2 regions of the Pseudomonas sp. F3-2 genome follow, and region 2 is predicted to be linked to the other one. Evidence: riboswitches for the same ligand, from Rfam matches in the RefSeq annotation. Region 2 holds a riboswitch; the other holds the start of a gene.
The links. A riboswitch is a leader RNA that binds a small molecule or an ion and turns the genes downstream of it on or off. The one in region 2 is predicted to bind manganese.
Positions count from the first base shown of each region.

Region 1: it holds a riboswitch for manganese, as region 2 does, so the genes downstream of both, mntP (manganese efflux pump MntP) here and AAGQ88_RS03765 (TMEM165/GDT1 family protein) in region 2, are expected to answer to the same signal.

Region 1 is NZ_CP152388.1:2,204,237-2,207,639, forward strand. Features, by position in the region: gene AAGQ88_RS10080 (hypothetical protein) at 29-388, opposite strand; gene AAGQ88_RS10085 (VOC family protein) at 541-1,020, shown strand; yybP-ykoY riboswitch at 1,195-1,368, shown strand; gene mntP (manganese efflux pump MntP) at 1,367-1,933, shown strand; gene AAGQ88_RS10095 (alcohol dehydrogenase) at 2,021-3,055, opposite strand; gene AAGQ88_RS10100 (alpha/beta hydrolase) at 3,065-3,403, opposite strand, start outside.
Region 2 is NZ_CP152388.1:821,118-824,520, forward strand. Features, by position in the region: gene AAGQ88_RS03760 (M48 family metallopeptidase) at 1-609, shown strand, start outside; gene AAGQ88_RS03765 (TMEM165/GDT1 family protein) at 655-1,239, opposite strand; yybP-ykoY riboswitch at 1,330-1,450, opposite strand; gene AAGQ88_RS03770 (class I SAM-dependent methyltransferase) at 1,491-2,489, opposite strand; gene AAGQ88_RS03775 (2-hydroxyacid dehydrogenase) at 2,669-3,403, opposite strand, start outside.

The DNA.
Region 1 (3,403 bases), 1.4 Mb from region 2:
CATCGCAGACGCCGGCCCTCGCATGCATTTACCAGCGACCGTTACCACGCGAGTGGTCGTAGCCGCGGTCATATCCCCTGTTGTAGCCGCGGTCATGGCCATGGTTGTAGTAGCCGTGGGGCGGCGGTGGGGCAAAACGGCGATATTCCACGCGTTGCACCGGCACGTAGGCGACAGGCTGGTAGCGCGGTTGATAACGCGGCTGTGGCCGGTAATCGTGACGGTGCGATGAGTGGCCGCCGGAACTGGCAATCACCGTCGCGAGGACTGCGCCTACGGCTGCTCCGGCGATGACGGGCACGACCACATCGCGCTCGTTCGCGGATGCCGTTCCTGCGGCAACCAGTAAACCGGACAGGATCAGGGCTTGGGTCATCTTCGAAAGCATGGGTGTCTCCTTTGGCGAGAAAGTGGGTTCGCCATAGACGTATGAAACACCGGATTCGTGTAAACGCAGGTCTGGAACAGGTAAAGGTTGAGTAAATCGGCCTGCTGATCGTGGCTAGACTGGACAGGTCAACCCTGTTCGGAGATCGACTCATGAACAATAAAAATACCCTCTGCCTCTGGTACAACGGCGACGCCCAGGAAGCCGCCCGGTTCTATGCCCAGACCTTTCCCGACAGCGCGGTCGGCGCCGTGTATCTGGCGCCTGACGACTTCCCTGCCGGCAAGAAGGGTGACGTGCTCACTGTCGAGTTCACGGTGATGAACATCCCGTGTCTGGGCCTCAACGGCGGACCGGAATTCACTCACAGCGAGGCGTTTTCGTTTCAGGTCGCGACCGAGGATCAGGCCGAAACGGATCGGCTGTGGGACGCCATCGTCGGCAACGGCGGCAAGGCCAGCGTCTGCGGCTGGTGCAAGGACAAATGGGGACTGTCCTGGCAGATCACGCCTCGGGTGCTCACCGCTGCCATTGCCGATCCCGATCCCGCCGTGGCCAGCCGTGCCTTCAAGGCGATGATGCAGATGACCAAGATAGACATTGCCGCGATTGAAGCCGCGCGCAAAGGCTGACGTTTCAGCGCGGAGTCGGTGCGCGCCTTGCACGACTGGTACGGGGAGGGCGTACCCGTCGTGCGAATCACCCAGCTGAACCTCGGGGCACTGAAAAAAGGGCGCGGGCAGGCCCGCGATAAAATAAACGAATCGATTTGATATTTTTTTCACATTGACTGGTTATAGTGGCTGCCCCGTTGGGGAGTAGCCTGCACTGGACCCACCGTCCAGAGCGTTCGCGTCAACATTCTCGGCAGCAGCCGTGGCGCGAACACCGTTTGGTTGGCGAGACCGACGATGCATCCATGCCTAAGGCCGGGCGTGTGGTTGCGTCGTTGACTCATAGCCCGACCGGACGTAAACCGTGAATCCTTTTTCCCTCGTATTCCTGGCGCTCGCCATGTCCACCGATGCGTTCGCAGCCGCGATCGGCAAAGGTTCCAGCCTGCACGAACCACGCCTGTCCGAAGCACTGCGCACCGGCCTTATCTTCGGTGTGATTGAAGGCATCACGCCAATCGTGGGTTGGGGAATCGGCCAGGCCGCGAGCCGTTTCGTCGAGAACTGGGACCACTGGATCGCCTTCGTACTGCTGCTCCTGCTGGGGTTGCACATGATCTATAACGGTCTCAAACACGAAGAGGCCGAAGAGGAAAAGCCCGACCAGCACTCGTTCTTCATCCTGGCAATCACGGCATTCGCCACCAGCATCGATGCACTGGCGGTCGGCGTCGGGCTGGCATTCGTCAACGTGAACATTGTCGTCGCCGCGCTGGCGATCGGTGCCGCCACCACCGTCATGGTCACGATCGGCGTGATGCTCGGCCGCGTGCTCGGCAACGTCGTCGGCAAGCGCGCGGAGATCGTCGGCGGCATCGTGCTGATGTTGGTCGGCGCCACCATTCTTTATGAGCATCTGTCGGCAGCTTGAAGCCCTGCGCATCGACGGCCCTGGAACAAAAACGCCCCGCCAGCGGATCAACGCTGAGCGGGGCGTTTGCGTCGGGCGCGTCGAGGTTCAGGCGTTGGCCGGGTTCATCACCAGCACGGCACGCAGGCGGACCTTGGCCGACATCATCAGGTCGTAGGCTTCGCGAGCCCGCTCGAGCGGGAACGTCTCGATCATTGGCCGGATCGCCTGCAGACTGGCGAAGGCCAGCGTCTGCTCGTTGTCGGAAACCGTGCCGGTCAGCGAGCCGACGACGGAACGCGCGCCGAAGATCAGGTCGGTGGCGTTGACCGTGATCGGATCAGGCGGCACGGCTACCACGATCAGTTCCCCACGTGGCGACAGTCCCGAAATCGTTTCGGCCATGCCCTTGCCGCTGGGCGCAGTGCCCAGCACCACCTTCGCGCCGCCCAACGCGCGCAGCGCATCGGCGACATTTTCCTGAGTGGAGTCGATGTATTGATGTGCACCCAGCGACTGCGCCAGGTGCGCTTTGTCCGCGCCGCGCGCGACGGCAACCGTGTGGAAGCCCATTTTGCGAGCGAACTGCACGCCCAGATGACCCAGTCCGCCCAGGCCCTGAATCGCCACCACGTCACCCGGCCGTGCCTTGGAATTGCGCAGCGCATTGAATGTGGTCAGGCCAGCGCACAGCAGCGGCGCGGCTTCGGCGGCGTCGAGTTCCTCCGGAACACCCACCAGCCCGCGGGCTTCGGCCAGCATCACTTCGGCGTAGCCGCCGTCGACGGTGATGCCACTGATGACCGGGTTATGGCAGTTCACCGGGTCGCCCTGTCGGCAGGACGGGCAACTGCCGTCTTCGCCTGCCAGAAAGCCCACGCCCACGCGCTGGCCGACGCTCCAGCCCTGAACGCCTTCGCCCAGTGCATCGATGCGACCGACGACTTCGTGTCCAGGCACACGCGGGTAGCTGATGCCCGGGAACTGGCCTTCCACTGTCGCGCTGTCGGAGTGGCAGACGCCACAGGCTTCAACACGAATGCGGACCTGACCGCGACCCGGATCCGGGATCGGCCGTTCGACCAGTTCCAGTTGGCCAGGGGCGGTTGCGACGATGGCGCGGTATGTCAGAGAGGTTGTCATGGGTCACCTTTATTCAGAATCAGAGCCGACGAATGCGCCGATGTGGCGTGCCACGGCGCGGGGAAACTGGAGTTGCGGACCGTGTCCGGCGCGCGGGAAAGTGATGAGTTGCAGGGTCGGCAACTGGCCGCTCAGCGCGTGCCAGTTTTCGACCGGGAAGGCGATGTCATGGTCGCCGCCAACGTGCAGCACTGGCACGGTCGTGTTCTTCAGCAGTTGCAGGATGGCGTCCACAGGGAATACCGGGTTCTTCGGCCCCTCACCCAATTGCGCGCCTGCCCACTCAAAAGGCACGGCCGGACTTGCGTCCTCGCGGGGTGCGGACAGACGTTCCCAGGAGCGCTCGGC
Region 2 (3,403 bases):
AGCAGCGCAGAGGCCAAGCGTGTTCAGGCCGTGGCGAAGCGGTTGATCGCTCAAGCCCCGAAACTGCGACCTGATGCAGCGCAGTGGCAATGGGACGTGAACCTGATCAAGAGCGATGAGCTCAACGCCAACTGTGGTCCGGGTGGCAAGATCATCGTCTACAGCGGACTGATCGATACGCTCAAGCTGAGCGACGACGAGCTGGCGGCGGTCATGGGGCATGAAATTGCTCACGCTCTGCGCGAGCACGGACGTGAAGCCATGTCCAAGGCGTACGGCATTCAAATGGCCAAACAGGGCGCCGGTACGCTGCTGGGATTGGGCCAGGACAGCCTGGCGCTGGCCGACACGGTCGTCAATTACAGCCTGACCCTGCCGAACAGCCGCGCCAACGAAAACGAAGCCGACCTGCTGGGGCTGGAGCTTTCAGCCCGTGCCGGTTACAACCCCAACGCCGCGATCACCTTGTGGCAGAAGATGCAGTCCCAGGCCGGGGCTTCCCAGCCTGAGTTCATGAGCACGCACCCGGCATCGACCAACCGGATCGCGTCGCTGCAAGCGGCGATCCCCAAGGTCATGCCGCTGTATCAGCAGGCGCCGAAGTCTTGATTCAGCGCTGATCGGGCACACTCTCGCAGGGATGCGGCGTTCGGGTTACACCCAGCCGCTGACCTGCATCGCTTTGTACACCGCCACGATGGCCAGAATGAAGAACGCGCCCGCCGCCAGGCGACGGATCAGGGTCAGCGGCAACTTCTCTGCGGCGAAGTTACCGGCCAGCACCACCGGCACGTTGGCCAGCAGCATGCCCAGCGTGGTGCCCAGAATCACCAGCCACAGATAAGAATATTGCGCCGCCAGCATCACCGTGGCGATCTGCGTCTTATCACCGATCTCAGCCAGGAAGAACGCGATCAGGGTGGTCATGAACGGGCCGAACTTGCGTGCGGTGTTCGCTTCGTCGTCGTCCATCTTGTCCGGCACCAGCGTCCACAGCGCGGTGGCGGTGAAGCTTGCAGCCAGCACCCAGTGCAGCATCGCGTCCGAAAAGAAGCTGCTGAACCAGGCGCCGACGGCACCTGCGGCAGCATGGTTTGCCAGCGTGGCCGCGACGATACCGCCGATGATGGGCCAGGGCTTGCGAAAGCGTGCAGCGAGAATGAGCGCGAGGAGTTGGGTCTTGTCACCGATTTCGGCCAATGCGACGACGGCGGTGGGGACCAACAGGGATTCCAGCATCAGGGGTTTCCTAAGGGGCGGGTCGACACGGCTATGACACGTACAGCCTCCCCGCCCCGGGTCAGGATGTTCGTGTCATAGGTCTTGTCAAACCACCGATCCGTCTGGGGCGGATCTGGGGTCGCACGCACCATGGTCTGTGGACCAAGTATGTTGATGCGCGCCGGACGAGCATGGCGCTCGCGGGAGACTACTCCCCTAGGACGGTGCGGATTCTGCCTACACGCCTTGCGTTCGGCAAGCGGTAATTTTCACGCACGTTTGGCGCGGTAAATCCGGAAACCCTGACCCTCCGACATGATTGCACACGGTCCGAGATGGGCTTCGATAATCGGCTGATAGCGCAGGAAACTGTTGGCTACCAGACGCAGTTCGCCCCCTTTTTTCAGATGTTCGCGCGCTTTTCGCAACAGGTTTTCGGTTGCCGCGTAGTCGGTGTGAACCCCGGTGTGGAAGGGTGGGTTGGTCAGAATTGCATCAAGATGTGCAGGCGCTGCATCAATGCCATCGCCGGTCAGCACCTCAGCTTCAAGGCCATTGGCGGCGAGCGTCAGGCGGCTGCTGGCGGTGGCGAACGCGTCGACGTCGAGCATCGTGACGGTCATGTCCGGATTGCGACGTTTCACCGCAGCCCCCAGTACGCCGGCGCCGCAGCCGAAATCGAGCAAGTGGCCGCTCGGCAGACGGTCGATGTTTTCCAGCAACAGCGCAGAGCCACGGTCCAGTCGCCCATGGCTGAACACGCCGGGCAGGCTGACGACTTTCAGGGGGCCGCCGTCCAGGTCGATGTCGAAGTGCTTCGCCAGGCTGTCGAGCGCAACAGCCTGCGGCGCGTTTTCCACGGTGACCTGCCACAGTTGGCAATGACGAGCGCTGTCGAGCTTGCGCGCCCGCCCGTACGGACTCAATTGCCGGGCTGCCGCTTCGATGCCCGCGCGCTTTTCGCCAACCAGAAACAGCTCGCGACCTTGCAATCTGGACGCCAGTGCGTTGAGTAGATAGTCAGTCAGGTCCTTGGCTTTGGGCAGAAACAGCACAGCGGCTTCGAAAGGTTCGACGGGTGCCTCGGTGCCGAAGTGCGTGCGCCCGGGGAATCGGGTATCCAGCGCCGCAAAATCTCCGGCATGCCAGCTCCAGCCCCGAGCGTTGGGGAGCCTGCCCGGCAGATCATCGGCGGGCAAGCCGGTCAGCAACAAGGAGCCCTGAAACAAATCGGCCTGACGGAGTAACACTTCACTGCGCGGATCCATCTTCGGCTCCTCGAAAAAAGGGCGAAGTTTATCAGGAGAACGCAGCGAAGACAGTGAGCGCCCAGTGAACGGGCAAGTGCGCGCTGCGCGAGGCTGCACGCTCGCGAAGGTGACGTGCCACGTTCAAACCATCAGCCTCGTCGCGATGAAGCTCGCTGCGCCCTGAACGGTGGTGGTCCTCAGCTGACCACACGCAGGGGCTGTCCGGCATAGAACGCCTGAGCGTTTTCATTCACTTGCCCGACGATTCGCTGCCGCGCTTCCTGGCTGCCCCAGGCGCTGTGCGGCGTGATGATCAGCCGTGGAATATCGCCGGACAACAGCGGATTACCATTGACCGGAGGCTCGACGGTCAGCACGTCGGTGGCTGCGCCGCCCAGATGACCGTTGCGCAGGGCGTCGGCCAGCGCCTGCTCGTTGATCAGGCCGCCGCGCGCGGTATTGACGATGAACGCCTTCGGTTTCAGCAGGCTGAGTTCATGGGCGCCAATCATGTCGCGGGTGTGTTCGTTGAGCGGGCAGTGCAGCGTCAGCGCATCCACCTGCGGCAGCAACTCATGCAGCGGCACGCGATCCGGCCGGGCAGGGCGGCCGGGAATCTGTCCCAGGACGACGCGCATCCCGAAGGCTTCCGCCAGTTTCGCCACCGCCCCGCCGAGCTCGCCGTGCCCCAGCAGGCCCAGGGTTTTGCCCTCCAGTTCGACGATCGGGAAATCCAGCAGGCAGAACTGTTTCGATTTCTGCCACTGCCCCTGATGAATCGCTTGTTGGTAATCCGGCAGACGCGTCGCCAGCGCCAGCAGCAACATCAACGTGTGCTGTGCCACCGACGGCGTGCCGTAACCCTGACAATTGCTCACCACGACGCCATGTTCGCGCGCGGCCTGCAGGTCGACATTGTTCACGCCCGTCGC